One region of the Nocardia sp. NPDC050697 genome, then DNA from elsewhere that is predicted to be linked to it. Evidence: riboswitches for the same ligand, from Rfam matches in the RefSeq annotation. Region 1 holds a riboswitch; the other holds the start of a gene.
What was found. Region 1 has a riboswitch for thiamine pyrophosphate ahead of thiC (phosphomethylpyrimidine synthase ThiC). Riboswitches for the same ligand answer to the same signal wherever they lie in the genome.

Region 1 (14,965 bases):
GCGGGGCGGCGCGAGCGAGAGGACCCGGAGGATTGACCGACCTGCTCGCCATCCTGGCCCCCCTGCCCGTCCTCATCCCGCTGCTCGCCGCCGCCACCACGCTGATCTTCGGCCGCAGGCCGCGGCTACAGAGCCTGGTGACGCTGATCGCGCTGACCGCGGTGGTCGCGGTCTGCGCGGCGCTGCTCTACCTGGCCGACCGCGACGGCACCACCGCCGTCCAGGTGGGCGGCTGGGATACCCCGATCGGCATCACGCTGGTGGTGGACCGGCTCTCCGCGGTGATGCTGCTGGTCTCCTCGATCGTGCTGCTCGTCGTCTCGATCTACGGCGCCGGGCAGAACATCCGCGACGGCGACGAGCGCCAGCCCACCTCGATCTACCGCCCCACCTACCTGGTGCTGACCGCGGGTGTCGGCACCACCTTCCTCGCCGGTGACCTGTTCAACCTCTTCGTCGGCTTCGAGATCCTGCTCGCCGCCTCCTTCGTGCTGCTCACCGTCGGCGCGACCGCCGAGCGGGTGCGCGCGGGCGTCGCCTACGTCATGGTCTCCATGCTCAGCTCGCTGATCTTCCTGGTCGGCATCGCGCTGGCCTATGCCGCCACCGGGACGCTGAACCTGGCCCAGCTGGCGCTGCGGATCGGGGCGGCGCCGGAGGGCGTGCGCAATGCGGTGTACGCGGTGCTGCTGGTGGCCTTCGGCATCAAGGCGGCGATCTTCCCGCTCTCCAACTGGCTGCCGGACTCCTACCCGACCGCGCCGGCGCCGGTCACCGCGGTCTTCGCCGGGCTGCTCACCAAGGTCGGGGTCTACGCCATCATCCGGACGCACGCGCTCTTCTTCCCGGAGCAGGGGTTCGACACCCTGCTGCTGGTGGCCGGGTTGCTGACCATGCTGGTCGGCATCTTCGGCGCCATCGCGCAGAGCGATATCCGGCGGCTGCTCTCCTTCACGCTGGTCAGTCATATCGGTTACATGCTCTTCGGCATCGGGCTGGCCAGCGAGGCCGGGCTCGGCGGCGCGGTGTACTACGTGGCGCACCACATCCTGGTGCAGACCGCGCTCTTCCTGGTCGTCGGGTTGATCGAGCGGCAGGCCGGGTCGGTCTCGCTGCGCAGGCTCGGCGGGCTGGCCGGGGCGAGCCCGCTGCTCGGGCTGCTCTTCCTGATCCCGGCGCTGAACCTGGGCGGTATCCCGCCGTTCTCGGGATTCATCGGCAAGGTCGCGCTGTTGCAGGCGGGCGCCGCCGACGGCGGCTGGCTGGCCTGGGTGCTGGTCGCGGGCGCGGTGACGACCAGCCTGCTGACGCTGTACGTGGTGGCGCTGGTGTGGAGCAAGGCGTTCTGGCGGCCGCGCTCCGAGGCGCCGGAGGGGCACCTGGCCATGGCCCGCCCCGCGAACCTGGTGGAGGAGACCACCGACGTGCTCTACGACGAGCGCACCGACCCGGGCCGGATGCCCGCGCTCATGGTCGCCGCGACCGCGGCGCTGGTGCTCGTCGGCTTCGCGCTGACCGTGCTGGCCGGGCCGATCCTCGGCATCACCGACCGGGCCGCCGCCGAGCTGGACAACCCCGGCGTCTATGTGAGCGCGGTGCTCGGCGACGACCCGGAGGGGTACCGGTGAGCCGGGAGAGCCTCGGCCGGGTCGGCGTGGTGCTCTGGCTCGCCGGCGTCTACACGCTGCTCTGGGGCACGCTGACGCTCGGCAACCTGGTCGCCGGGCTGCTGATCGGGATCGTGATCGTGGTGGTGCTCCCGCTGCCCGCCATGCCGGTGACCGGGCGGTTCAACCCGATCGCCTTCGCCGAGCTGGTCGCGGTGAGCACCTACTACGCGCTGCAGTCCAGCCTGCAGGTGGCCTGGCTCGGGCTCCGGCCGGGGTCGCAGCCGGTCTCCGGGGTGCTGCGGGTGCGGCTGGACATCCGGTCCGAGCTGGTGCTCGCGCTCTGCGTCGACCTGCTCAACCTGATTCCGGGGACCATGGTGCTGGAGATCGACCGGGACCGGCGGGTGGTCTACGTGCACGTGCTCGACGTGGGCAGCGAGGCCGCGGTCGCGCAGTTCTACCGCACCACGCGGCGGCTGGAGCGGCTGCTGGTCTCGTCGTTCGAGCGGCGGCCGGGAAACCCCGTCGAGGAGGCGAAGTCATGACCGTCGTTGCCGGTATCGCCGCGGTGCTGCTCTCGGTGGCCGCGCTGCTCACGCTCTTCCGGGTGCTGCACGGACCGAGCACGCTGGACCGGGTGGTCGGGGTGGACTCGCTCACCGCCATGGCGGCGGGCGGGCTCGCGGTGTACGCGGCCTGGAGCAAGGACACCTCGGTGGTGCCCGCCATCGTGGCGCTGGCGCTGGTCGGGTTCCTCGGGTCGGCCGCGGTCTCCCGCTTCCGGGTCAGGGACGACCGGTGAGCGCGCTGGAGTGGGTCTCCGCGATCCTCATCCTCTTCGGCTCCACGCTGGCGCTCACCGCGGCCATCGCGCTGGTCCGCTTCCGGGACACGCTCGCCCGCATGCACGCCGCGACCAAGCCGCAGGTGGTCGGGTTGGTGCTGATCCTGCTCGGCGCGGCGATTCAGGTGCGCGGCGATGTGAACGCCTGGATGCTCGTGCTCATGATGCTGTTCGTGCTGCTCACCGCGCCGGTGATCGCGCACCTCATCGGGCGCACCGCCTACCGCGAGCAGCGCTACCGGGACGGATTGCTCCAGGTCAACGAACTGGGCGACAACGACGTTGGGTAGTTCTCGCCCGGTTCAGCGGACGGGGGCGGGGATGGGGGGCTGCACCCCGGCGAGCTTCGGGGCCGCGAACCAGGTGGCGTGGAAGGCGGCGGCGACGGCGGCGAGCAGGGCCAGGATCGCCGGTCCGGCGAAGAGCGGGTACTCCGCCATCGGGACGGCGAGGAAGCGGTAGGCGAGCAGCAGCGCCACCAGCACGCCGGCGGCGAAGAGCACCAGCCGCCAGCGGAACCAGCCGTACCCGCGCTCCGGGTCGCGCAGCGCCGACTCGACGGCGAGGCAGAGCACCGCGCCCGCGACCAGGTCGACGCCGTAGTGGTAGCCGAAGCCGAGCGTCGCGGTGAGCGTCGCGCAGAGCCAGAAGGCGCCACCCCAGCGCAGCCAGCGCGGTGCGGGCGAGCCGTCGGCATCCCGCCTGGTGTGCAGGAAGACGGCGAGCGCCCAGGCGGTGTGCATGGACGGCATGCAGTTGCGCGGCGTCACCTGGTCGAAGGGGAGCACGCCGGGGCTGCGGTCGATCGGCGGCACGAACTGCGGCCAGTAGTTCCCCACCTGCCACCCCGCGCCGTCCGCGCCGAAGGCGAACATCGGCCCGACCACCGGGAAGATCAGGTACACCACCGGCCCGGCCAGCCCGAGCAGCAGGAAGGTGCGCACCAGGTAGTGCCCCGGCCAGCGCCCGGAGGCGACCACCCGCCGCAGCTGCCACACCGCGACCACGATGGCGGCCAGCGGCAGCTCGATGTAGACCCAGTGCAGCACCGCGTAGGCCACCGGCCCGAGCGCCTCGACCACCCGGCCCAGCACCCAGGACGGGTCACCGAGCGCGTGATCGGCAAGCAGCACGTACTCGTCGAGCACCCCCGGGTGGGCGAGGATGGTGACGTGCAGCCAGACGTCGCCGACCTTGGTGGCCAGGATGAGCAGCGCGCCGAGCGCGACCGCGTGCAGCGCGCTCCGGCGCCGCAGCCCGCGCCAGCGCCAGAGCGCGACCACGGTGATCCCGGTGAGCACCCAGACCGGCCCGTTCCCGACGGTCGGCAGATCACCGGCCAGCAGCCGGGCGCCCGCGCCGATCAGGTCGATGCCGATCGCCGCCCCCGCCGCCACGAACCGGTCCCGCGGGCGCAGCCCGACCAGCGCGAGCACCAGCCCGGCCCACGGCACCGTCATGGACTTGGGGGTCCCCGCGAAGTCCTTCCACAGGCTGGTCAGCGGCCCCTCGAAGCCCTGCCGCAGCGCCGCGGCCTGGAGCCCTGCCAGCAGCAGGCCGACCGCCGCGACGAGCACGATCGAGAGCTGCGCCCGGCGGCTGCGCCGGACAGGGTCCTCCACAAGCATCCGCCCATAGTAAACGGCGTGTGAACAACACCGTCCCCGGTGCTTGAACGGAAGACCGCCGTCAGGGATTCAGCTCGCGGACCAGCGAATCCACCACCGCGATCAGATCGCCCTGGCTCGCCGCCGCCACCCGGCGCTGCCGCTGGTAGTTGGCGCCGCCGCGCGGGATCTCGGCGACCGCGCGCAGCTCGTCGGCGCAGCCCAGCTTGGCCGCGGTCGGCTCCAGCCGGTTCAGCAGGTCGTCCAGGTCGTCGGTGACCAGCCGCTCGTTGCTGTCCGCATCGGTGATGACGATGGCGTCCAGCCCGTACCTGGCCGCCCGCCACTTGTTCTCCTGCACATGCCAGACCGGCAGCGTGGGCAGCGTCTCACCGGCCTCCACCCGATCGTCCAGGTCGACGATCAGGCAGTGGATGAACGCGGCCAGCGCGGCGAGCTCCCGGTGCGTGGAGACGCCGTCGCAGATCCGCACCTCGATCGTGCCCCACTTGGGCGCGGGCCGAATGTCCCAGTGCATGCCGCCGAGCTGCTCGAAGACCCCGGTCTTGAACTGGTCGTGCACGAAACCCTCGAACTGTGACCACTTCTCGAACTGGAACGGCAGCCCGGCGGTGGGCAGCTGCTGGAACATGAGCGCCCGGTTCGAGGCGTACCCGGTATCCGAGCCGGACCACATGGGCGAGGAGGCGGAGAGCGCCAGCAGGTGCGGGTACGAGGGCAGCATGGCGTTCAGGATCGGGAAGACCTTCTCCCGGTGCGACACCCCCACGTGCACGTGCACGCCCCAGATGAGCATCTGCCTGCCCCACCACTGGGTGCGCTCGATCAGCTCGTCGTAGTGCTCGGAGCGGGTGAGCTGCTGCGCCGACCACTGCGCGAACGGGTGCGTGCCCGCGCAGAACAGGTCGACCCCGAGCGGGTCGGCGGCCCGGCGCAGCACGTTCATGGTGCCGGTGAGGTCGTCCAGCGCGGCGCCGACGGTGTCGTGCACCCCGGTGACCAGCTCGACGGTATTGCGCAGCAGCTCCTTCGAGAGCTGCGGGGTGCCGTCGTGCGCGCGCACCTCGCCGACCTCGTCGAAGACGGCGGCCGCGGTATTGGAGAGATCGCGGGTCACCTTGTCGACCAGCGCGATCTCCCACTCGATGCCGATGGTCGGCCGGGGCGAACCGTGGAACTCGACGTGCGTTCCGCTGCCCCTGCGATCAGCCCCGGGCATACTGCTCCCCCTAGTGGATGACGCCACAGGCGACGCGGCCCCCCGCGTCACCGGTGGCGAGGGTGGCCTCGTCCGGCCCGGCGACGCCGTCGGCGCGCTGGTACCGGTTCGGGATATTGCCGAAGTTGTCGGCGTCGGCGTGCACCACGATCGCCTTGTCCTTGATGTCGGCCAGCGTCACGGTGTCGGAGCTGGTGACCAGCGAGGCGCTGCCGTCACCGCGCACCTGCAGCGAGGTCAGGTCGCCGCTGGCCGGGTGGCTGTTCGCGCTGCCGACCTGCAGGTGCCCGCCCGCGGAGAGGAAGTCGCCCGCCGGGCCGCCGGTCGGGGCGACCGAGTTCGCCTCGCACTTGCCCACCTGGTGGATGTGCAGCCCGTGGAAGCCGGGGCGCAGCCCGCGCGCCTCGACGGTGACCTGCAGGTGGCCACTGACCTCGGCGAAGCTCACGGTGCCGACGGTCTGCCCGGACGGGTCCTTGAGCTCCGCGGTCGCGCCCGACGCCGAACCGGAGTGCTCGCCGCCGCCGTGCCCGGACTCGCTCGCCGGGGCCGGGGAGGCGGTGAAGACCGGCGGCGTTGTACCCACCGCGTCGGTCGACTCCTGGCTGTTGGAGCAGCCGGCCAGGCCGAACGCCGCGATCGCGAGCACCGGGGTCACGATCCGCCAGGACGGGCGACGGGACGGGGACGAGGCCATCGGAATGACTCCTTCACGGATGTGGACAGGCGTACCGCGCACGATCTTGCCACGCGAGAGCAGCCTGATCGTGAGAGGGTGACCCGCGTCTATGCCGCTCAGTTACCCGTCACGATGACGATCACACCCGGCTCGGAGCCGGAGATTCCGGCGAACCGCGGTTCGGCGACCGCGCCGATCTCCGCTGCGATGGCCTCGGCCGCCGCCTGCTCGGCGGGCGAATCGCCGTAGAAGACGGTGGTTTTCGGGAGCGTGCCGCCGGCGTAGTTGCCGGTGGCGACATTGCTCCAGCCGTTCGCGCCCAGCTCGCTCGCGGTGCGCCCGGCCAACCCGGCCACCAGGCTGTTGTTCAGCACCCGCACCGGGACCGCCCGGTTCACCGACGGCGCCGCGGGCGGCGGGGGCGGTGGCGGCGCGGCCGCGGTCGTGCTCTCGACCGCGCTCGGGGTCTCCGGCACCGTGGCGGTGGTGCTCGCCGCCGCGCTCGCGGTGGTGGTGGCGCGCGGGGTGGTGGCCGCGGTGGTCGTCGGGGCGGCGGTGCTGGTCTCCGCGCCCTGCCCCTCCGACGCGCTGGAATCGGAGTCCGACAGCGACATCGCCCCCAGCCCGGCGAACACGATGGCCAGCGCGATCAACACCATCGCCAGCGCGCGCAGCGGCGGCCCGCCGGAGGTGGGATTCGGGTTGCTCACCCCCTCGACCCTAGTCGTTCCGACCGGCGTTCGAGGCCGCTGCCGCCGACACGCGACACCGCGGGCTCAGACCTGAAAACCGAGGCGCCGCGCGGCCCTTGCCTTCTGCCTGCTCGCGCGCAGCCTGCGCAGCCGCTTCACCAGCATCGGGTCGGCGGCGAGCGCCTCAGGGCGGTCGACGACGGCGTTCAGCACCTGGTAGTAGCGGGTGGGGGACATACCGAACAGTTCGCGGATCGCCTCCTCCTTGGCACCCGCGTACTTCCACCACTGGCGCTCGAAGGCGAGGATCTCCTGATCGCGCCGGGAGAGGCCGCTCGCATCCTCGATCACCGGCTCGTCGGCATCCTCCGGGGTGCCGGATGGATTCCGAGCAGCTGCGCTGTCCATCTCGCTCCCTCGCCGAGTTCCCATCACGTGCTGGTCCGACCGGTTCATTGAACCACGGCCCCCGGACGGATTCCGGCCGAGCACCCGGCGTGTTCCCTACCTTCCGGTAACGGCAATAATTACCGCATGGCAATCCTCCCGATCGTGATCGTCGGCGACCCGGTGCTGCACAACCCGACCGAAAAGGTCACCGAGGCGCCGGAGGAGCTGGCGCCGCTGATCGCCGACATGTACGAGACCCTGGACGCCGCCAACGGCGTCGGGCTCGCGGCCAACCAGGTGGGGGTGGCCAAGCGGCTCTTCGTCTACGACTGCCCGGACCGCGACGCCGACGGCGGCACCGTGCGGCGCAGGGGCGCCGTGGTGAACCCGATCCTGGAGACCTCCGCGCTGCCCGAGACCATGCCCGATCCGGACGATGACGACGAGGGCTGCCTCTCCGTCCCCGGCGAGCAGTACCCCACCGGCCGCGCCGACTGGGCCAGGGTCACCGGGACCGACGAGAAGGGCGAGCCGGTCGAGCTGGAGGGCACCGGGTTCTTCGCCCGCATGCTGCAGCACGAGGTCGGCCACCTGGACGGCTTCCTCTACGTGGACGTGCTGATCGGCAGGCACGCCCGCGCCGCCAAGAAGGCGATCAAGCGGAACGGCTGGGGCACACCGGGGTTGAGCTGGCTGCCGGGCGCGGGGCCGGACCCGTTCGGGCACGACTGATGAGCATCGAACCGCAGCGGCCGCCCGCACTCGGCGACCGGGTGGTCATGCGGTACCGGCTGCCGGAGGGGTACCCGCAGCCGCTCACCGACGTGCTCGGCGAGCTGGTCGCGGTGGATCCGCCGACCGTGCGCACCGGTGACGGCGCGCTGGTGGAGGTGGCGCCGGACAAGATCGTGGCGCTGCGCGCGATCCCGGCGCGGCCCATCCGCACCTCGGAGATCAGGGCGCTGGAGTACGCCGGCGCCGCGGGCTGGCCCGGGGTCGAGCAGACCTGGCTGGACGGCTGGCTGCTGCGCGCGGGCCACGGCTACACGCACCGCGCCAACTCCGCGCTGCCGCTCGGTGACGCGAGCGGCCCGGCGATCGTCGGCAAGGACACGCTGTACCGGATCGGTGCCTGGTACACCGAGCACGGCCTTCCGGTGCAGCTCTGCCTGCCGGACCGGCTGGCCGCGACCCCGCCCGGCTGGCACACCTGGAACGAGACGGTCGTGCTCGGCATCGATATCGCCACCATGGTGCTGCCGCAGGGGCCGTCCATGGTGCGCATCTCGCCCGCGCCCTCGCAGGCCTGGCTGGAGCTGTACCGGTACCGCGGCGGCATCCCGGACCCGGTCGCGTCCCCGCCGCCGCGGCCCGCGCCGGATGTGCTCAATGCCGTCCGGGACGGTTCGCTCGGCTTCGCCGTGCTCGGCGTCCCGCAGCCGATCGCGGTGGCCCGCGCCGCGGTCACCACCGCGCCGGACGGGCGGCACTGGGTGGGGCTCTCCTGCGTCGCGGTCGCCACCGAGCACCGGCGGCACGGCCTCGGCGCGCTGATCTGCGCGGAGCTGCTGCGCTGGGGGCAGGAGCGCGGGGCCGGGTACGCCTACGTCCAGGTGGCCGCGGACAACCCGGACGGGCTCGGGCTGTTCCGGGAGATGGGGTTCGTGGAGCACCACCGCTACCGATACGCCGCGCCGCGGCAGAGCTGAAAGGTCCCCCGTGCGCCTCGCCACCTGGAACGTCAACTCCATCCGCTCCCGGATCGACCGGGTGATCGATTTCCTGGATCGGCAGGACGTCGACGTCCTGGCCATCCAGGAGACCAAGTGCCGGGACGACCAGTTCCCGCATCAGCGGTTCGAGGCGGCCGGGTACGAGGTGGCGCACCTCGGGGTGAACCAGTGGAACGGGGTCGCCATCGCCTCCCGGGTCGGGCTCGCGGATGTCGAGGCGGCCTTCCCCGGGCAGCCCGGCTTCGACAAGGACGCCGGGGAATCGCTGCTCGGCGCGCCGGTGGTGGAGGCGCGGGCGCTCGGGGCGACCTGCGGCGGGGTCCGGGTGTGGAGCCTGTACGTGCCGAACGGCCGGGCGCTGGACGACCCGCACTACCGCTACAAGCTGGAGTGGCTCGCGGCGCTGCGGCAGACCGGTGAGCACTGGCTGAGCGCCGACCCGGCGGCGAAGATCGCGCTGGTCGGGGATTGGAATATCGCGCCGACCGACGACGACGTCTGGTCGCCGGAGTACTTCGAGAACAAGACGCACACCTCGCAGCCGGAGCGGGACGCCTTCGCCGCCATCGTGGCCACCGGGTACGCCGACGTCATGCGGCCCTTCGCCCCCGGGCCCGGCGTCTACACCTACTGGGACTACACGCAGCTGCGCTTCGCCAGGAAGGAGGGCATGCGGATCGATTTCGTGCTGGCCTCCCCCGCGCTCGCGGCCACGGTCACCGACGCGGTGGTGGATCGGCAGGAGCGCAAGGGCAAGGGTGCGAGCGACCATGCGCCGGTCCTCGCGGAGTTCACCGACTGAGACGGATCAACGCTGGTAGGAGCGTTTTCCGGTAAAACCATCCGTCTGGTCTTGTTACCCCACTCGACGGGTCCGCGCTGCTAGGGTTACCGGCCATGGGTAGTGAGTCGGCCGTCCGGCCGCGGCAGCGGGCACAGCATCTCGGCCCGCAGCGCAGGCGGCCGCAGGTGCTCGACACCGCGCTCACCCTCGCGGTCTCCGAGGGGCTCTCCGCCGTCACCATGGCCTCGATCGCGGACCGCATGCGGGTCACCCGCCCGGTCGTCTACGCCTGCTTCGCGGACCGGGTGCAGCTGATCGACGCGCTGCGCAGGCGCGAGGAGAACTACCTCATCCACGACCTGCTCTCCACGCTCCCCACCCGCGACCTCGGCGAGGACGAGTCCGCGGTGGTCGACAGCTTCCGCACGCTGCTCACACTCACCGCCGCGCGCCCGGAGTCCTGGCGCTTCCTGGCCGAGACCCCGGACCCGGTGATCTCCGAGGAGTTCGGCCGGGGCAGGCGGCTCGCGGTGAACCGCTGCACCACGCTGCTGCGCGGCTCCATGGCCGGCTGGGGCACCACCGGCGCCGAGCGCAAACTGCCGGTGCTGGTGGACCAGTGGCTGGCCGCGGGCGAGGGCGCGGTGCAGACGCTGATGGCGGGCACCGCCGACTGGACGCCGCAGGATCTCGGCGATTTCGTCGGCGGCCAGGTGTTCCGGATGCTGCGCGACGCGTAGCGGGTAGGGTCGGCCGCGCACAACTTCATCGTCGATGACGGGGGCTCGCACCAGCGGGCTGAGAGGACGGCTAGGGCCGTCGACCGTAGGAACCTGACCGGGTAATGCCGGCGTAGGGAGTGACATCGTGAAATCTGTCGTGACCACCGGGCCCATCGAGGGCAGCGCGAAGCACTATCTCGAGGTGGACGAGCTGCGGGTGCCGGTGCGCCGCATTTCGCTCAGCAATGGGGAGCGGTTCGACGTGTACGACACGTCGGGGCCGTACACCGACCACCGTTCGACCATCGATCTCGCGGCCGGGCTGCCCGCGCTGCGGGACAGCTGGGAGCAGCCCACGGCCGAGGGGCCGCGCACCCAGCCGGCCTGGGCGCGGGCGGGGATCGTGACCCCGGAGATGCGGTTCGTCGCCGCGCGCGAGGGGGTGGAGCCGGAGCTGGTCCGCGCCGAGGTCGCCGCGGGGCGCGCGGTGATCCCGGCCAACCGCAACCATCCGGAGCTGGAGCCGGCCATCATCGGCAAGAGGTTCCTGGTGAAGATCAATGCCAATATCGGGAATTCGGCGGTCTCCTCGTCCATCGCGGAGGAGGTGGAGAAGATGGTCTGGGCCACCCGCTGGGGCGCCGACACCATCATGGACCTCTCCACCGGGAAGAACATCCACGAGACCCGCGAGTGGATCCTGCGCAATTCGCCGGTCCCGGTCGGCACCGTGCCGATCTACCAGGCGCTGGAGCAGGTGAACGGCGATCCGACCGCGTTGAGCTGGGAGCTGTACCGGGACACCGTGATCGAGCAGGCCGAGCAGGGCGTGGACTACATGACCGTGCACGCCGGCGTGCTGCTGCGCTACATCCCGCTCACCGCGAAGCGGGTCACCGGCATCGTCTCCCGCGGCGGCTCGATCATGGCGGCGTGGTGCCTGGCGCACCACCGGGAGTCGTTCCTGTACACGCACTTCGAGGAGCTCTGCGCCATCCTGGCGCGCTACGACGTCACCTTCTCGCTCGGCGACGGGCTGCGCCCGGGTTCCATCGCCGACGCCAACGACGCCGCGCAATTCGCCGAGCTGCGCACCCTCGGCGAGCTCACCGCGATCGCCAAGTCGCACGGCGTGCAGGTGATGATCGAGGGCCCCGGCCACGTGCCCATGCACAAGATCGTGGAGAACGTGCGGCTGGAGGAGGAGCTCTGCGCCGAGGCGCCCTTCTATACCCTGGGCCCGCTCGCCACCGATATCGCGCCCGCCTACGACCACATCACCTCCGCCATCGGCGCCGCCGTGATCGCCCAGGCCGGGACCGCCATGCTCTGCTACGTCACCCCCAAGGAGCACCTCGGGCTGCCCGACCGGGACGACGTCAAGGTCGGGGTGATCGCCTACAAGATCGCCGCGCACAGCGCCGACCTGGCCAAGGGGCACCCGCGCGCGCAGCAGCGCGACGACGCGCTCTCGAGGGCGCGCTTCGAATTCCGCTGGCGGGATCAGTTCGCGCTCTCGCTCGATCCCGACACCGCGCGGGAGTACCACGACGAGACGCTGCCCGCCGAGCCCGCCAAGACCGCGCACTTCTGCTCCATGTGCGGGCCCAAGTTCTGCTCCATGCGGATCTCCGCCGATGTGCGGGAGTACGCGGAGAAGAACGGTCTCACCGATGTGGAGGCCATCGAGGCGGGGATGGTCGAGAAGTCGGCGGAGTTCGCCGGGAAGGGGTCGCAGGTCTACCTGCCCGTCGTCTCCTGAGACGCCCGGTGCCCCGCGCCTGCCGGTACGGCGCGGGGCAGAATCGGGGTCATGACCGACGCCTTCTACCTACCCGACCCGGACGACGAGCAGCGCTACCACTCGACCGAGCTGACCCGCGGCCCGTGGTCCCCGGACGCGCAGCACGCCGGACCACCATCGGCCCTGCTCGGGCACGTGCTGGAGCGGTGCGAGCCGAAGCCGGGGTTCCAGATCGGGCGGGTGGCGGTGGAGATCCTCGGCCCGGTGCCGCTGGCGCCGCTCACCGCGAAGGCGCGGCTGGTGCGGCCGGGCCGCAGCGTGGAGCTGCTGGAGGCCACGCTGGAGTCGGAGCGCGGGCCGGTGATGCGGGCGAACGCCTGGCGGTTCAAGCTGGCCGAGCCGGAGCTGGAGCTGCCCGCCGAGTTCCTGCCGACCGGCACCCGGCCCGGGCCGGAGCAGGCACCGGAGCCGGAGCCCTTCCCCTCGACGCAGCCGGTCGGGTTCCACACCGGTATCGAGTACCGGTTCGCGGCGGGTTCGTTCGCGAAGCCGGGGCCCGCGGTCTGCTGGATCCGGCTCAAGTACCCGATCGTGGCGGGCAGCACGCCGAGCCCGCTGGAGCGCACGCTGGCCGCCGCCGACTCCGGCAATGGGGTGAGCGCCGTCCTGGACTGGAACGCCTACCTGTTCATCAACACCGATCTCACCGTCACGCTGCACCGCCACCCGGTGGGCGAGTGGGTCTGCCTGGACGCCGTCACCCTCCCGCAGCGCCACGGAATCGGCCTCGCCGAATCGGCCCTCTTCGACGAGAAGGGCCCGCTGGGCCGCAGCACCCAGACCCTCTACCTCGGCCGCCGCTGAGGCCACTCCCACCGCCCCGCGAACTCACCGGGCGCGGGCGGCGGGCCGGGCAGCTCCGGTCCATCGGCCTGCATCCCGGCGAGCAGCAGAGCTAGGGTGCGCCTGCGTAATTCGAGCGTCCGGGCGGGATCGGGCACCCCGACCGCTGAGCACGCCTCCAGCACCAGACTCAGGTCGGCTGCCTCGATATCGGCGCGCAGTCGCCCGCTCGCGTGCGCCCGCCGCACCAGCTCGGTGGCGATCTCCCCGGCCCGCCGCAGGTCGGGCAGGATCGATTCGTCCGGCGCGAAACCCCCCGCCAGCCGCACGGTCAGCGAGTGCACATCGGCCTCGACCACGGACTCCAGGAACCCGGCCAGCCCCGCCCACCCGTCGGGAACCTCCAGCGCGGCCGCGCCGAGCGCGCAGTACTTCCGCAGCCCCTCGTAGCAGAGCGTGCGCAGCAGCACCTCCTTGCTCGGGTAGCGCCGGTAGAGCGCGCTGATCCCGACCCCGGCCCGCTCGGCGACGGCCGAGATCGGCGCACCGGGATCGGCGAGAAACACCGCCCGCGCGGCATCCAGAATGAGCCCGTCATTGCGCGCGGCCTGCGCCTTGCGCCCGGGAAGCGTGTCGCCCATGCCCCGAGATTACCACTTGAACGGAATGATCCGTTCCGCTACTGTCTGAACGGAACAAACTATTCCGTTCCAGAATCGAGGCACCCGATGATCCGCCCCTTCCGCATCGAGATTCCCCAGGCCGACCTGGACGACCTGCACGACCGCCTGGCCCGCACCCGCTGGGCCGACCAGCTCCCCGGCTCCGGCGACGCCTACGGCGTCACCACCGACCGCGTCCGCCACCTGGTCGAGCAGTGGCAGCAGCTGGACTGGCGCGCACTGGAGGCGAAGCTCAACGAGCACCCGCAGTTCCGCACCGAGATCGACGGCCAGGACATCCACTTCCTGCACCTGCGGAGCGAGCGCGACAGCGCCTTCCCGCTGCTCCTGCTGCACGGCTGGCCGGGCACCTTCGCCGAGTACCTCGCGGTGGCGAAACCGCTCACCGCGGCCGGGTACGACCTGGTGATCCCCTCGCTCCCCGGCTACGCCTTCTCCGGCCCGACCACCTCGACCGGCTGGGACGATCGGCGCACCGCCCGCGCGCTCGCCGAGCTCATGGAGCGGCTCGGGTACGCCCGCTTCGGCGTGGTCGGCAATGACCACGGCGCGCAGATCGCGCCGGAGCTGGGCCGGGTGGCGCCGGTCTCGGGGGTGCACGTGTCGCAGGTGTACTCGTTCCCCTCCGGCGACCCGGCCGAGTTCGCCGACCTCACCGCGGACGAGCAGGCCGCGCTCGCCACCCTCACCTGGTTCGCGGAGCACAAGATGAGCTTCAACACCCTGCACTCGCAGCAGCCGCAGACCCTGGCGCACGCCATCGTGGATTCACCCGCCGGGCTCGCGGGCTGGAACAGCCAGCTGCTCGGCCCCGACCTCGACGACGAATTCGTCCTCACCCACCTCGCGCTGCACTGGTTCTCCGGCAGCGCGGGCTCGGCCATCCGGCAGTACTACGAGAACGCCAGGGCGGAGCGGGCTGCCGAGCCGACGACGGTGCCGCTCGCCCTCTCCGGCTCGGCCGGCGATTTCCACGGCATCCGCCGCTTCGCCGACCGCGATCACCGCGCCATCGTCTCCTGGCGGGTGCACGACGTGCCCACCCACTACCTGCACCACGCCGCGCCGGAGCTCGCGGCCCGCGAGATCGGCGAGTTCTTCGCCGAGTACCGCTAACCGCGGGCGGAGATCTGCTGCACCGCCCAGCTGTTGCCGTCCGGGTCGTCGAAGAAGAAGAACCCGACATTGTCCAGTGGGTCCGGCACCTCGCGCGGATTCACCCCGACCACCTGGACCTCGGAGACCGCGACCCCGCGCCCCGCCAGCTCGGCGTGCGCCGCCCTGACATCCGGCACCACCAGCTGCAGCCCCTTGAGCGAGCCGGGCACCATCTCCGGCACCGCCCCGCTGCCGATCACGATCGAGCACCCCGACCCGGGCGGGGTGAGCTGCAC
Region 2 (14,965 bases), on a different contig from region 1:
GAAGGGCTGGGAGGTCGCGCTCATCCTGGTGGTCTTCCCCATGCGGGTCGCGGCGGCCATCGCGTTCCTGCAGATGAAGCGCTGGGGCCACCAGTGGCTCATTGTGACGTGCTGGTTCGGCGTGGTGATCTGGGTCGGCTACGTGGTCAATATGACCGTCTACGCGGATATCCGCTTCGACGGCACCGTGCTCCCGGTCCTCGGCTGGTGGCTCTACGACATCTTCTACATCACGCCGTTCCTCGCGATCCCGTACCTGCACACGGTGAACCGCGAGATCTTCGCCGACTGAGCCTGGAGCCTCCCATGACGACCACCGAACTTCCCCCCGGCACCACCCCCGCCTTCGCCGGCATGCACAAGTGGCTGCGCCGCGGCATCTTCGTCTGCCTCTTCGCCCTGGTCATCGAGGGCGCCTTCACGGTGCCTGCGCTGGCCGTGTGGTACGGCTGGCCGACGCTCTCGCTCACCGAGATCTGCAGCGAGCTCATGAAGGTCCGCTACAGCGACGACACCCTGGAGTGCGAGCACCCCGTGCCCTTCAATGCGCCGCCGCTCGGCGGGCAGCCCGAGGGCGCGGGGCAGCAGACCGCCCGCGACGAGTGGGGCGTGCAGCCCAGACCCGACTACGGGCGGATCGGCTTCCGCGAGCTGATCCGCATCCACGAGGACCGGATAGCCCGCGAGGAGGCGGGCGGCCGGTGACCGCCCGGCGGCCTCAGTACTGCTGCTGCTGGGGCCGCCGGTTGACGGCGCTCGCGCCGACCCCGCCGAGCAGCGACATGATGCAGAGCCCGGCGATCAGGTTGATCGCGGCCGTCGCGATCTTGGCGTCGACCCCGGCGACCAGGGTGAACGGCACCAGCGTCGCGAGCGCGGTGAGCAGCCCGGTGATCCAGTAGAAGAACTGCATCGGGCTGGGCATGAGCGCGAGCAGCAGGTTCAGCAGCCCCGCCGCGGCGATCGCGGCGGCGGCGCCCGCGACCGCGTACGAGGTGGTGGAGACCGTCCCGTAGGCGCCCGCGCCCTCGGGCGAGAGCACCGCGATCTTCAGGATGCCGCGGATCAGCATGATCAGCACCACGATCACCAGCGCGACCACCGCCGCCGTGCCGACGGCGCCGGCCCACAGCCGGCCGAGGTTGATCTTCGGCTCGCGCCGCTGCGGCCGGGGCGGCTCGGCTTCGCGGTACTCGTCCGCCTGGTACTCGTACCCGGGCTGCCCGGCATACCCCGGCTGCTGCTGCTGCGGGTAGGCCTGGGTGCGCGGGTACTCGCGACGCTGCGGGTCCTGCCGACCGTAGTTGTACGACGGTTCCGTCATAGCCCGAAAGTACCCGCTCCGGGCGGAACGACCCACCCGAATCGAGGGCATGTCCACCCGGGTGGCACCTCCGATCACCCGGGTCCCGGTGTTCCGCCGCAGGCTAGGGCCCGTGCAGGAGCCCGAGAAGTTCGCGCTCCAGCGCGGCGAACTCGGGGGCCGCGAGGATCGACAGCTCCCGCGGGCGCGGCAGCTCGACGCGGACCTCGCGCAGCACGGTGGCCGGGCGCGGCGAGAGCACGACGACCCGATCCGAGAGGTAGACCGCCTCCCGGATGTCGTGGGTGATCATCAGCACCGTCCACCGGTACCGCTGCCACACCTCCTGCAGCCAGGACTGCATGTCGGTGCGGGTCAGCGAGTCGAGCGCGCCGAAGGGCTCATCCAGCAGCAGCAGGTCGCGCTCCTGGACCACCGTCCGCAGCAGGGCCGCGCGCTGCCGCATGCCGCCGGAGAGCTGCGCGGGCCGCGCGTCCTCGAAGCCGGTGAGCCCGAAGACCCCGAACAGCGCGCGGGCCCGGCGCCTGGCCTCCGCCCTCGGCACGCCGCGCACCAGCAGCCCGAGGGTGGTGTTGTCGAGCACGGTGCGCCACGGGAACAGCAGGTCCCGCTGCGGCATGTAGGCGCAGTGCGCGTCGGCGGGTTCGCCGTCGTCCCTGCCGAAGTGCACACTGCCGGAGTCCGGGGTGTCCAACCCGGCGAGCAGGCTGAAGACGGTGCTCTTGCCGCAGCCGCTCGGGCCGATGACGGAGACGAACTCGCCGTGCCGCGCGGTGAACGACACCCCCGCCAGCACGTCCCGGGGCGGGCGGCCGCCGGGCAGCGGGAAGGACTTGGTGAGCGAGTCGACGACGAGCACGCCGCTGGGCTCAGCCATGGTCGCTCGCCCACGGGGCGACGACCCGCTGGATCGCGAAGGTCAGCAGGTAGAGCGCGATGCTGAGCACGGCGGTGACCAGCACCGCGGCCAGCACCAGGTCGGTGCGGAACGAATTCTTCTGCAGGCTCATGTAGATGCCGAGCCCCTCGGTCGCGCCGACGTACTCCGCGAAGACCGCGCCGACCACGGCGTAGGTGATCCCGATCCGCAACGCGGTGAAGAAGCGCGGCAGCGCCGACGGCAGCCGGACGTAGCGGAAGACCTGGCGACGGGAGGCGCCCATGCTGCGCAGCAGCGCACCGGCGTCCCGGTCGGCCGCCGCGAACCCCTCGATCAGCCCGATCGCCATCGGGAAGAAGGTGACCAGCGCGACCACCAGCACCTTGGGCAGCAGCCCGAAACCGAACCAGATCACCATGAGCGGCGCGATCGCGATGATCGGCAGCGTCTGCGAGGCGACGAAGAGCGGGACGAAGGCCCGGCGCAGCCACGGCGAGAAGTCGACCAGCACCGCCAGTGCCCAGGCCAGGGTCAGCGAGACCGCGAACCCCGCCAGCGTCACCTGCAGGGTGGCGGCCGCGTTGGCGGCGATCTCGCCGCGGTGCGCCCAGCCCTGCTGCCCGACCCGCAGCGGGGACGGCAGCAGCTGCGGCCGGACCCCGCTGACCTCGACGTACGCCTGCCAGAGCGCGATCAGCAGCGCGACCGTGACGACCGCGGGCAGCAGCCGCCGCGGCCCCGCCCCGCGCGCGCGGTCACGCGGGGGTGAGGTAGTCATCGGTGAAGTACCGCGACCAGTCGGGCTCCTCGGTCAGCGGCCCGCCGTCGGGGCCGGCGAGCAGCCCCTTGCGGTAGAGGAAGCCGGAGCTCGCGGCCCACTGGTCGAGCGCCTGCGCGCCGACCCGGCCGTCGGCGGCCTTCATGTACTGGTTCGCCAGCATGCGCTGGCTCTCGACGACCAGGCCCTCGTCGGTGAAGGCGCCGGGGTTGGCGGCGATGAGATCGCGCGCGGCGGCGTCGGGGTCGTCGGCGGCGAGCTGGTATCCGCGCTGCAGGACCTGGACGAACTTCGCGGCGCGCTCCGGGTTCGCGGCCAGCCAGTCCTCGTTGCCGTCGATCACGATGGCGTAGGCGTCGGGGAAGCCGTAGTCGGTGTACCGGAGGTAGCGCATCGGGGTGCCGCGGTGCTCGGCCTCGATTCCCTCCCAGCCGAGGTAGGAGACGGTGAAGTCGGCCTGCCCGGAGTAGACCGCCTCGTACGCCGAGGTGCCGAGCGTGACGGCGGTGAAATCGCCGGTGCCGCCGTCGTTGCGGATCACCTGCTGTAACGCCTCCACCTCGCCGGGCTCGCCGAAACCGGCGTAGGTCTTGCCGTCGAGGTCGCGCGGGCGGGTGATGTCGGCGCGGTCGGCCCGCACCCCGATCCCGGTCGCCCAGTGCCGCAGCGGCGCCAGGACGGAGAGGGTGTGCGCGCCGGCGGCCCGCGCGAAGGTCGACTGCCACTGGGTGCTGATGCCGAACTCGGCGTTCCCGGCGTCGACCACGGTGCCGACGGCGGTGTTGCTGTAGGGCAGCACCTCGACGTCGAGGCCGGCGTCGGCGAACCAGCCGCGCTGCAGCGCGACGAAGAGCCCGGTGTGGTTGGTGTTCGGCGTCCAGTCCAGCGCGAAGCGGATGGTCTCGCCCTGGTTGCCGCTCGAGCAGGCGGTGAGCGCGGAGAGCACCGCCACCGCGGCGATCGCGCGGGCCAGGGCGCGGCGCAGGCGGCCGCTCATCCGGCGGGCCAGGGCTGCGGGTGCAGGGCGGTGTCCCAGAACATCAGTTCGTAGCGGGTGGCGATGACGAAGGCCGTCTCCATGGCGGCCAGGTCGGCGGGGCCCGCGGTGGCGGCCGCCGCGTCCACCAGCGCGCGGGCCGCGGCGGCGGATTCCTGGAACTCCGGTGCGCCGTAGGCGGAGACCCACTGCGCGTAGGGGTGTTCGGGGTCGGCGGCGAGCACCTCGGCGGCCGTCGCGGCCAGCCCGCGGCCCACCTCGGCGTAGATCCAGAAGCACGGCAGCGCCGCCGCCGCGCCGACCGCGTAGGACTCGGTGGCGGCGGTGGCGATCAGGTAGGAGAGGTAGGCCAGGCAGGCCGTCGAGTGCTCCGGCTCGGCCGACCGCTCCGGAATCCGCCCACCGGCGAGCAGATCCTGGTGCAGCGCGGTCTCGACCGCCACCGCCGTCCCGGCGGACTGCGCCCAGAACCGCGCGGTCTCCGGGTCGGGTGACTTCGCCGCCAGCAGGCTCAGCGTCTTCGCGTAGCCCGCGAGGTAGAGCGAATCCTGCTCCACGTAGGTGCGGAAGACCTCGAGCGGCAGCGTGCCGTCGCCGAGCCGGCGCAGGAACTCGAGGTCGTCGATGGCGGTGCGCAGCTCTTTCGTCCGATCCCACAGGTGGTCGGTGAAGCGTGCGGATTCGGCGGGTTGCGCGCGCAAACCAGGACATCCCTTCGTCAGCATTACCTGAACAGGTTCTCGGGTCTCATCTCAGCCCCGCTCGCGCGGAGCACCCCGTGTCGTTCGGTTTCCGACCATAGCAGCGATGGATGCCCCGGTGGGAGCCCGCTTCCGGTCGCCCGGCTCACTCCGCCGGGGGCGGATCACCGTCCCGCTTCTCGATGCGGCGCGGCCGGGCCATGCGCGGCGCGTTCGGGCGCCGGCGCGGGCGGGCGCCGAACTCGACGATCTGCGCGTCGCGCTCGCCCTCGGCCGGCTCCGGGGCGGGTGGGGTCGGCGGCCAGGCGCCGGTCTCGGCCTGCAGCTCCGTGCGGGTGACGGGGCGGGTCGGGGGCGGGTCGCCGGGGCGGCTGTTCTCCGGGCGCCACGGTTTGGGGTGCTGGCCGCCGGGCTCGTCGGGCACGCGCCGGGGGCGGCGCGGGAGCCGGACGACGTTCGCCGAGCCGTCGTCGTCGCGGGCCGGTTTGATGCCGTCGAGCTTGCGGCGCAGCTGATCGCGCATGCTGCGCTTACCGCCGGTGCCCGGCGCTTCGTCGTCCGACATGCCGCTACGGGTCGAGTTGCGGGCTGATCATGACACTCACGTCCGTATTGTCCCTCGAGATGGGCGCCGGCGTTCCGCCCGGAAGAGCGCGGATCGGTTACGGTGCGGCCAGGAGCCGTGTCTCCGCCGTGCGTGCGGCCCCCGCGGACCGGAAAGCCGGGTCGCCGTTCCCCAGGGTGATCGGGTCGCCGTCGGTGGGACGAACTCCGACGCCTACGCGATCGGCTTCCTGGCCTGCGCCAGGGCCGGGCTGGTGCACGTCCCGGTGAACTTCGCGCTGACCGGCGACGAGCTGGCCGCCCTGATCGCGCAGTCCGGGTCGCGCGCCGTGCTGGCGGATCCGGAACTCGCCCCGGCCGTCGAGACGGTGCGCGACCGGCTGCCCGCGGTGCGGCGGGTGGTGCCGAAGCGGATCCGGTTCGCCGCATCGCTGCCGCGCAACCGGAGCGGGAAGCTGCTCAAGCGCGAACTGCGCCAGCCGCCTCCCTGGCGCCGCGCACCGCGAGCCTGTCGGCGCGCTCGTTCTCCGGGTGCCCGGCGTGGCCCTTCACCCACTCCCACGCGACATCGTGCCCGGCGCAGGCCGCGGCGAGCCGCTGCCACAGGTCGGCGTTCTTGACCGGCTCCCGCTTCTGCGTCAGCCAGCCGTTCGCCTCCCACTTCGGGATCCAGGACAGGATGCCGTTGCGGACGTAGGTGCTGTCGGTGTACACGCGGACGGTCGAGCGCCTGGTCAGCGCCTCCAGCGCCCGGATCGGGGCCATGAGCTCCATCCGGTTGTTGGTGGTGGGGCCGGGATCGCTGCCGTACAGCTCGCGCTCGTGCGCGCCGTAGCGCAGGATCGCGCCCCAGCCGCCCGGGCCCGGGTTCGGGGCGCAGGCGCCGTCGGTGTAGATCTCGACTTCCACGCGGTGAGACTACTGGTGCCGGGCGTAGCGGGTGTCGTACCACCGCTCCCCCACCGGCGCACCGCCGAGATTCCAGCTCCAGGACTCGACGGGCGCGATGCGCAGGTAGTGGCCCGGCCCCACCATCCCCGTGCGCTCGACCGGCGGCTCGGCGCGGCCGTAGACGCGCACGCCCCGGGCGATGAATGGGTCGAGCGAGACCAGATCGTCGACGACCAGGGCCACCTCGGCATTGCCCGCGGCGACATTGCGCGCTTTCCGGGTAGCGGGGAAGGTCGCGCCGCCGCCGACCCAGAAGGCGGTGCCGTCGAATTCGGAGGCGACCGGGACGACGTCGGGCTGCCCGGCGGTGGCGCGGGTGGCGAGGCGGGCGAGCGGCTGGGAGCGGAGGTAGGCGTGTTCGGCGTCCGTGAAGCTCATGGCATCGGGATATCGGGGTCACGCGGCGATGAATTCCCGCGACGGGCGCCGTCTCAGCTCCGGAGATCCCGACGACAGGAGTGCACCGTGCCCGCTACCGCGACCGGCCCCGTTCTCTGGGCCATGATCCACGCCGAGCGCCGCGCGCTCGCCGACGACCTCGCCGAGCTGAGCGCCGAGCAGTGGGCGGCCCGATCGCTGTGCTCGGAGTGGACGGTCGAGGACGTGGTCGCGCACCTCACCGCCGCCGCGAGCACCGGGCCGGTGCGCTGGATCCGCAGTATGGCCGGCGCCCGCTTCGACGCCGCCGTGCACAATGCGCGGCTCCTCGCCCGGCATCGGGGCGCCGATCCCGCCGAGACCCTGGCCCGGTTCCGGGCGGTGCTGGACAGCACCACCGCGGCCAGCGGCCATACCCCCGCCTGGTTGGGCGAGGTCGTCGTGCACGCCCAGGACATCCGGCAACCGCTCGGGCTGCCCGCTCGCCCCGGTCTCGAGGCGTGCACCGAGGTCGCGCGCTTCTTCGCCTCCCGCAATTTCGCGGTGAACAGCAAGGATGCCGTGGCCGGGTTGCGGCTGGAGGCGAGCGATGGGCCGTTCGCGACGGGTGCGGGTCCGCTGGTCACCGGGCCGACGCTCGCGCTCGTCATGGCGATGGCGGGGCGGGCCGCGTACCGCGCCGAGCTCACCGGGCCCGGTGTGGTGGCGCTGCCGACAGATTGAGGGGAACCGCCGTGCAACTTCGCCGTCGTCGCCCGGCGTCCGTGATCACACGGTGAGCAGGACCTTGGTGGCGCGCCGCTCGTCCATGGCGCGGTAGCCGTCGGCCGCATCGGCCAGGGGAAGGGTGAGGTCGAAGACGTCGCCGGGGTGGATCTCCCCGTTCAGGATGAGCTCGATCAGCTCGGGCAGGAAGCGGCGCACCGGCGCGGGCCCGCCGTGCAGGTGCACCCCGGAGAAGAACAGCTCCATCCCGTCCAGCGACACGTCGTGCGACACCCCGACGTACCCGACGTGCCCACCGGGCCGGGTGGAGCGAATCGCCTGCTCCATGGACTCCTGCGTCCCCACCGCCTCGATCACCGAGTGCGCGCCGAGCCCACCGGTGAGCTCCTCGATCCGCGCCACCCCGGCCTCCCCGCGCTCCTCGACGATGTCGGTGGCGCCGAACTTGCGGGCCAGCGCCTGCCGGTCCGCGTGCCTGCTCACCGCGATCACCCGCTCGGCGCCGAGCCGCGCCGCCGCCAGCACCGCCAGCAACCCGACCGCCCCGTCCCCGACCACCACCACCGTCTTCCCCGGCCCCGCTTCCGCGGCCACCGCCGCGAACCAACCGGTGCCCAGCACATCGGAGGCGGCCAGCAGGTGCGGCAGCTGCTCGGCGCTCGGCCGCCCCGGGACGACGACCAGGGTGCCGTCGGCGAGCGGGACGCGGGCCCGCTCGGCCTGGGTGCCGATGGCGCCCATCGGCACCGCGTGCACGCACCGGCTCTGGTACCCGGCCGCGCAGATCTCGCAGGTGTTGTCGGAGGCGAAGAACGAGCCGACCACGAAATCGCCGACCTCCAGCGTCTGCACATCGGCGCCGATCTCCTCGACCACGCCCACGTACTCGTGCCCCATCGGGCTCGGCCTCCGCACCTCCTCGATCCCGCGGTACGGCCACAGATCGGAGCCGCAGATGCAGGTGGCGGCGATCCGGATGAGGGCGTCGGTGGGCTCGGTGATCCGCGGGTCCGCCCGCTCCTCGACCCGGACATCGCCGGGGGCGTGCATGACGACTCCACGCATGGTCAGGTACTCCTTCTGTGTCGTTCCCCCCGCGCGGAATCGAGTCAACCCCGGTTCGCACCGCGGTGGGAGTCCCTGTCGTGAGGTGTACCGGCAGGGCACCCCAGCCGCCGCGAACCACGCCTACGCTGGGACGATGAGCAATCGAGCCGAGGTGCGCGAGTTCCTGATGACCCGCCGGGCCAAGCTCACCCCGGAGCGGGCCGGAATTCCGGCGGGCGGCAATCGCCGGGTCGCGGGGTTGCGCCGCTCCGAAGTGGCCGATCTGGCCGGTGTCAGCGTGGAGTACTACGCGAAGCTCGAACGCGGCGCCATCTCCGGCGCCTCGGCCCCGGTGCTCGACGCCATCTCCACCGCCCTGCAGCTCGACGAGACCGAGCGCGCGCACCTGCTCGACCTGGCCCGCGCCGCCGACGGCATCCCCACCTCCGGCCGGGCCCGCCGCCGGGCGACCAGGGCGGCGGCGGCGCGGCCGAGCCTGCAGTGGGTGCTGGACAGCGTGCGCGACGCGGTCGCCTTCGTCCGCAATCCGCAGGGCGACCTGCTGGCCGCCAACCACCTGGGCCGCGCCTTCTACTCGCCGCTCTTCGGCGCGGGCGGGCGGACGCCGAACCTGCTCCGCTTCCAGTTCCTGGACCCGGTGTCCCGCGAGTTCTACCCGGACTGGGAGCTGTTCGCGGGGATGTGCGTCGCGCAGCTGCGGGCCGAGGCGGGGCGGGATCCGCACGATCCGGGGTTGCAGGGGCTGGTGGGCGAGTTGTCCACGCGGAGCGAGACATTCCGGCGGCTGTGGGGTGCGCACGATGTGCGCACGCACGGGACCGGGACCAAGCGGTTCCAGCACCCCGAGGTCGGCGAGCTGGTGCTCGCCTACGAGGAGCTGGCGATCACCGCGGAGCCCGGGCTCACCATGCTGATCTACAGCGCCGAGCCGGGGTCGCCGTCGGCGGAGCGATTGCGGATTCTCGCGTCGTGGGCGCCCGAGGATCGGCGCGCGGCGGGCGAGCGAACGCTGTAACGTGTTCTACTCCGCATCGAGGGGAGCGATCGAGTGCTGAGTTTCTTCGCGTGGCAGGATGGGCGGCTGGTGCCGCGACCGCTGGCGATCAGTCCATGGGCGCCGGGCAAGCTGAGCGGGACCGGGCTCTGCGGGCTGCTGGCCCGCGAACTCGAACCTCACTGCCCGGCGGGGTTCGTCCCGGCGCGGCTGACCGTCGATCTGTATCAGCCGGTCGCGGCCGCGGAGTTCGAGTTGCGCAGCACCGTGGTCCGGCGGGGGTCGCGGATCGCGGTCGCCGACGCCGAGCTGCTGCAGGAGGGCGCACCCCGGGTGCGGGCGTCGGCGGTCTTCCTCACCCCCGGTGCCGAACCGCCGGGCACGGTCTGGAGCCCCGACGCGGAGCTGCCCGTGCCGCCGCCGGGCAGCATGTCCCCGGACGGATCGCCGCCGCTGTTCAAGAGCGGTGACGGCGAGTGGAGCTCCGATTTCGCCGCGCACCAGAACGCCGAGCGGAAAGTCGCCTGGCAGAGCTTGCCGCCGCTGGTGGCCGGTGAGGCGATCACGCCCTTCCAGCGCGCGGCGATCCTGGGCGACTCCACCAACCACGTCTGCCACTGGGGTTCGGCGGGCGCGGGCTACATCAATGCCGATGTGACGCTGACCCTCGCGCGGCTGCCGATCGGCCACGAGCAGGGGCTGCGCGCGGAGAGCACGATCGCCTCGGCGGGGGTGTCGATCGGCACGGCCACGCTCTACGACCGCACCGGCCCGGTCGGGACCGCGGTGGTGACCACGCTGTCCAATGCCCGGCGCCGGATCGACTTCGCCGCCACCTCCGCCGACGAGCTCGCCGGGACGGGGTGATGCCGGGCCGGGGCGGCTCACCGACACCCGGCCGTCACCACGTCGCCCGGGCGACGCGCAGGAAGTTGGCGCTGAGCACGGCCTCGATGTCGGCGGCTGCCCACCCGCGCCGGGCGAGGTGGTCGCCGAGGGTCAGGAAGGTCTCCGGCGGCATCCAGGTCAGTGGCCCCCAGCGGGTGTAGGACTCGTCGAACAGGTGCGGATTGCGGGCGATCTCGGTGAGGAAGTCCGCGGCGTCGAAGGAGTGGTCGGTGCTGACCCCGACGTGGTCGATGCCGATGAGCTCCACGGCGTACTCGAGGTGGCGGGTCATGGCCTCGAGGGTGGGGGTGTTGGGGCCGAGGAAGATGCCGACACCGGTGATGCCGACGACTCCGCCGGTCTCCGCGCAGGCCCGCGCCTGGTCGTCGGTGATATTGCGGGGGTGCTCCCAGACCGAGCGCAGACACGAGTGGCTGTAGACGACCGGGCGGGTGGAGATCTCGCACATGTCGAGTCCGGTTCGGGCGCTGCCGTGCGAGCCGTCCGGGACGACGCCCGTCGCGTTCATCCGGGCGATCAGGTCGCGTCCCCAGCGGGTGAGGCCAGGGTTGTCGGTGTCCAGGCAGCCGCCGCCCGCGAGATTGGCGTGGTTGTAGGTGGGGGCCAGGGCGCGGACGCCGAGGGTGGCGAGGCGGGGCAGGTTGTCGAGGTCGGCGTCGAGGGGTGCGGCGTCCTCGAGGTCGAAGGCGATGGTGACCGTGCCCGGCGGGGTGCCGGGGAGCTGCCGGGCCGTCTCGGCGAGGGTCAGCCGCGGGTGCGCGGTGATGGCGCCGCGGTAGTGGTGCAGCAGGCGGGTGGTGTCGGCGAAGGTGTGCGGGGAGTAGCCGGCGTTGATCGAGACGAACGTGGAGCCGGGGTGGGCGAAGCGGGTGACGGGCTCCACCGACGCGGCGCAGTGCAGGGGAAGACACGCGTGCTGGTCCCAGAGCAGGCTCATGCTCCGATTCTCGCCCAGGGTGCCCGGGTGCCCTCGGATGGTGGTGTCGCCCGCGGGGACGCACGCCGCGCCCGAGCAGGCGCCGGTCGCGCTGTGTGTGGAGTACGCGGTCGGTCAGCCAGGTGGGTGCGGGTTCGTTGACCCGGAGTAGACCGCGGTCGGGGGCAGCCCCGCGACGCCGGACCGGCGAGTTCGACATCCTGCACGGAACCGCGAACACCCTGCCCTTCCCCGCGCATGACCTGCCGCACGGCGCCACTGCCGGAAGCGCGGCCCCGCGCTGCGGGTCGCACGAACCGTGTTCGCGCTCTATTCGGGCACGAGGCCGTTAGGCTGCATCGATGACCATCGCTGCCGAGTTCCTCCGCGCAGCGCTGGTCGACCGGACCCATGCCCTGGCCGAGCTCGTGCGGGAGACCGACCCCGCGACCCCGATTCCGACCTGTCCCGGCTGGACGCTGAGCGATCTCGTGACGCACGTGGGGCGCGCGCAGCGGTGGGCGGCGGCGATGATCGCCGCCCGATCGGCCACCGAGCTCGATATCCGCGCCGTGCCGGACGGGGCACGGCCCGCGCCCGGCGCGGCGGCCGGCTGGCTCGAGGCCGGGCCCGCCCGCGTGCTCGACGCCATTGACGCGGCCGGTGCGGAGACCGAGGTGTGGATCACGCTGGGGGCACCGCGCCCGGCGCGCTGGTGGCTCCGCCGGCTCGCGCACGAAGCCACCGTGCACGGCGCCGATGCGCTGCTCGCGGTGCACCGGCCGGCCGAGATCGAGCCCGAGCTGGCCGCCGACGCCATCGAGGAGTGGCTGGAGCTGCTCGCCGCCGGGCTCGGAAACCGCGGCGAGGCAGTACTTCCCGACGGCGCCTCCCTGCACCTGCACGCGACGGACCACGAACGCGGCGAGTGGGCGATCCGCCCGGTCGGCAGCTCCATCACCTGGGAGCACACGCACATCAGAGCGACCGTGGCGGTGCGTGCGCCGGCCGCCCAGCTGTTGCTCGCCATGCTCGGCCGCATACCGCCCAGCGCGCCGGAGGTGTACGGCGAGGCCGCGCTCCTCGAACGGTGGCTCCGCCGAACCCGCTTCTGATCCCCCGCTCCGGCCGCAGCCGGGCACAGCTGGTGAGGCGGCACGAAACGGGACATCCCGTACTGCGAATCCAGGTCGGATACCCTGGGCCCGTGGCGGTTCCACCGTATCTCCAGCCCTTCGTGCTGACCCTGCCCGAGCATCCGAGGCGCCGGGAGGGCACGATCGACATCTACTCCCCCGGCTCGGGCCCGCACCCGGTGGTCGTGCTGGTGCACGGCGGGCCGGTACCGCCGGACCTCCCGGTCACCCCGCGCGACTGGCCCATGTTCACCGGGTACGGCGCGCTGCTGGCCGGGCAGGGGCTGGTCGCGGTCACCGTCGACCACCGCCTGCACAGCCCGGCCGCCTACGCCGACGCCGCCGCGGACGTCGCCGCTGCCGTCGAGCGGGCCAGGGCACTGCCCGAGGCCGACCCGGAGCGGGTCGCGCTCTGGTTCTTCTCCGGCGGCGGGCTGCTCGCCGCCGACTGGCTGCGCGAGCCGCCGCCGTGGCTGCGCTGCCTCGCCCTCACCTACCCGCTGGTCATCGCGCCCGAGGGCTGGGGTGTCGACCCCCGCTTCGCGCCCGTCGACGCGCTCGCGGGCGCCGGTGCGTTGCCGGTGCTGCTCACCCGGGCCGGGCGCGAGGCGCCGGAGGTCGCGGCCGGGGTCGCCGCCTTCACCGAGGCCGCCGCGCGGCACGAGATCGGTGTCGAGGTGATCGAGGTGCCGAACGGGCAGCACAGCTTCGACATCCTCGACCACACCGACGAGTCGCGGGCAGCGGTCGAGCGCGCGGCGCGGTGGGTGGGAGAGGCCGTGCGGCGCTGACGCGCGGCCCGGACTATCGACGTCGATCCCGCGGGGAGCGACTGGTCTCCCTGTGCCGCTTTGCGAGCAGGACCGCCAGCACCAGCGCCCAGACCACCGCCAGCGCGATACCGAGCCCGAGCGGATAGTCACGGTCGAGCGACGACGGGTTGTCCGGCACGGCACCCCCACGCCGAAGTACCGGCAGCGCCACCAGAACCAGCGTGACGGTACAGACCGCACCGCAGGCGACCGGCGCCCACCACGCCTCGGGCAGCACCTGCCGCGCACCGACCCCGGCGGCGGCGCAGAGGGGCGCGAAAACAGCGTCGTGCAACAGGATTCCGGCGGCGAACCAGAGCGTGACCGAGATCAGCTCGGGACGGCTCAGGCCGAGCAGGGCGGCGATGCCGTACCAGCCCAGCCAGACTCCGGCGACGAGGAGCGCGACGCGCACCGCGGTGATCACGCGGACACCTCGATCCGGGCCAGCCACTTGGTCTGCAACACGCCGGGCCTGCTGGGGGCGATGAGCCGGCAGGGGTAGCCGTGGTCGATATCCAGCGTCTCGCCGTCGATGGTGAGCGCGATGAGGGTCTCGGCGGCGACGACGTGCTCGGCGGGCAGCACCGAGCTGCGGTAGATCCCGGCCTCCTCCAGCGACTCGACGCGCACCGCGCCACCCCGGTAGTCGACGACGGCGAGCAGCTCGCGCAGCCGCACGCCGGACCACTCGGCCGAAGCCGACCAGCCCTCGACGCAGGCGATCGGCAGCCGCGCGGTGGTCTGCGGCAGCGCGGCCAGCTCGGCGCGGGTGAACGCGCGCTGCCGCGGGCCGGAGGCGACGATCAGCCGATAGCCGGGATCGCGCGCCCGGTCGGTGACCCCGGCCGCCAGCGCGGTGCGATTGATCGGCACCCCCTGCGGCCCCGCACCGCTGCGCGGGGCGAGCACGGCCACCCACCGCAGGAACGGCACCGACTGCCCGGCCACCGCGAGCCCGGCCACCGCCGCCGCCACCCCACCGGCGCTCAGCACCGCGCGGCGCGACACCCCGGCGCTGGGCGGCGACTCGACCGGGCGGGCCAGCGCGTCCCTGATCACCGGCAGCTTGACCGCCAGGTGCACCGCGAGCGCACCCACCGCGACATAGGCCATGGCGTGGTGCGCGACCGGGAAGAAGAACGTCCACGGGTAGTACTGGGCGATGTTCACGAGCCCGGTCGTCAGCTGGAAGATCACCGACCCCACCAGCAGCGCGATCGACCCGCGCTCGGCGAGCTCCAGCGGCGAGAACCGCGGCCGCCGGAACAGCCGCGGATACACCGCCCACAGCTTGACCAGCAGCAGCGGGATCGCCGCGACCCCGGTGATCACGTGCAGCCCCTGGGTGAACCGGTACAGCCACACCGGGTGCGCGGGCCACCAGAACCACCCGGGCGGGTGCTGGATCCAGTGGCTGAGCAGCCCGGTCACGAAGCACACCAGGATCGCGATACCGAGCGGGATACCAGCCCTGGCGGCGATCGCCGGGCCACGCGCCGGACTCGGGGCCTCCGGCTCCGGCCCGGCCCCGCTCACGCCGGCACCTCCGGCCGGGCGCGGCCGAGCCAGGCGATGTGCCGCCCGTGCACCTCGGCCGTGGCGCGCACCCGGAACCCGGTCGCGGCGGCCAGCCGCCCGGCGTGCTCGATCCCGACCCGGCTCCACGGGAACCACGGCCCGGCGACTTCGTCGGTCTCCACCCGCTGCATGCGGCGCACGATGCCGGTGCCGGGCGGGTCGAACTCGACGACCGCCGTCCCGCCCGCGCCGAGCAGCGCGCGGGTGCGGGTGAGCAGCCGGTGCGGGTCGGCGCCGATGCCGATATTGC

Region 2: linked by a shared signal. The riboswitch ahead of AB0H71_RS06315 (TenA family protein) and the one ahead of thiC (phosphomethylpyrimidine synthase ThiC) in region 1 are both predicted to bind thiamine pyrophosphate.

Annotation. Positions count from the first base shown of each region.
Region 1 covers NZ_JBFAHY010000002.1:689,371-704,335, reverse strand. The annotation lists gene AB0H71_RS10895 (Na(+)/H(+) antiporter subunit C) at 1-36, shown strand, start outside; gene AB0H71_RS10890 (Na+/H+ antiporter subunit D) at 33-1,628, shown strand; gene AB0H71_RS10885 (Na+/H+ antiporter subunit E) at 1,625-2,155, shown strand; gene AB0H71_RS10880 (monovalent cation/H+ antiporter complex subunit F) at 2,152-2,412, shown strand; gene mnhG (monovalent cation/H(+) antiporter subunit G) at 2,409-2,744, shown strand; gene AB0H71_RS10870 (DUF5933 domain-containing protein) at 2,757-4,082, opposite strand; gene AB0H71_RS10865 (glutamate--cysteine ligase) at 4,144-5,301, opposite strand; gene AB0H71_RS10860 (superoxide dismutase family protein) at 5,312-5,998, opposite strand; gene AB0H71_RS10855 (LytR C-terminal domain-containing protein) at 6,097-6,690, opposite strand; gene AB0H71_RS10850 (DUF3263 domain-containing protein) at 6,757-7,080, opposite strand; gene AB0H71_RS10845 (peptide deformylase) at 7,207-7,794, shown strand; gene AB0H71_RS10840 (GNAT family N-acetyltransferase) at 7,794-8,771, shown strand; gene AB0H71_RS10835 (exodeoxyribonuclease III) at 8,782-9,597, shown strand; gene AB0H71_RS10830 (TetR family transcriptional regulator) at 9,693-10,319, shown strand; TPP riboswitch at 10,347-10,459, shown strand; gene thiC (phosphomethylpyrimidine synthase ThiC) at 10,447-12,063, shown strand; gene AB0H71_RS10820 (thioesterase family protein) at 12,115-12,909, shown strand; gene AB0H71_RS10815 (helix-turn-helix domain-containing protein) at 12,891-13,529, opposite strand; gene AB0H71_RS10810 (alpha/beta fold hydrolase) at 13,617-14,687, shown strand; gene AB0H71_RS10805 (VOC family protein) at 14,684-14,965, opposite strand, start outside.
Region 2 covers NZ_JBFAHY010000001.1:1,258,232-1,273,196, forward strand. The annotation lists gene AB0H71_RS06285 (hypothetical protein) at 1-292, shown strand, start outside; gene AB0H71_RS06290 (hypothetical protein) at 307-705, shown strand; gene AB0H71_RS06295 (DUF6069 family protein) at 719-1,324, opposite strand; gene AB0H71_RS06300 (ABC transporter ATP-binding protein) at 1,428-2,201, opposite strand; gene AB0H71_RS06305 (ABC transporter permease) at 2,194-2,982, opposite strand; gene AB0H71_RS06310 (ABC transporter substrate-binding protein) at 2,960-3,979, opposite strand; gene AB0H71_RS06315 (TenA family protein) at 3,976-4,680, opposite strand; TPP riboswitch at 4,673-4,768, opposite strand; gene AB0H71_RS06320 (hypothetical protein) at 4,826-5,245, opposite strand; partial or broken gene AB0H71_RS06325 (AMP-binding protein) at 5,244-5,618, shown strand; gene rnhA (ribonuclease HI) at 5,704-6,153, opposite strand; gene AB0H71_RS06335 (PPOX class F420-dependent oxidoreductase) at 6,163-6,573, opposite strand; gene AB0H71_RS06340 (maleylpyruvate isomerase family mycothiol-dependent enzyme) at 6,661-7,296, shown strand; gene AB0H71_RS06345 (zinc-binding dehydrogenase) at 7,342-8,364, opposite strand; gene AB0H71_RS06350 (helix-turn-helix transcriptional regulator) at 8,501-9,382, shown strand; gene AB0H71_RS06355 (acyl-CoA thioesterase domain-containing protein) at 9,416-10,228, shown strand; gene AB0H71_RS06360 (membrane dipeptidase) at 10,263-11,207, opposite strand; gene AB0H71_RS06365 (maleylpyruvate isomerase family mycothiol-dependent enzyme) at 11,549-12,301, shown strand; gene AB0H71_RS06370 (dienelactone hydrolase family protein) at 12,394-13,113, shown strand; gene AB0H71_RS06375 (hypothetical protein) at 13,127-13,561, opposite strand; gene AB0H71_RS06380 (molybdopterin-dependent oxidoreductase) at 13,558-14,673, opposite strand; gene AB0H71_RS06385 (class I SAM-dependent methyltransferase) at 14,670-14,965, opposite strand, start outside.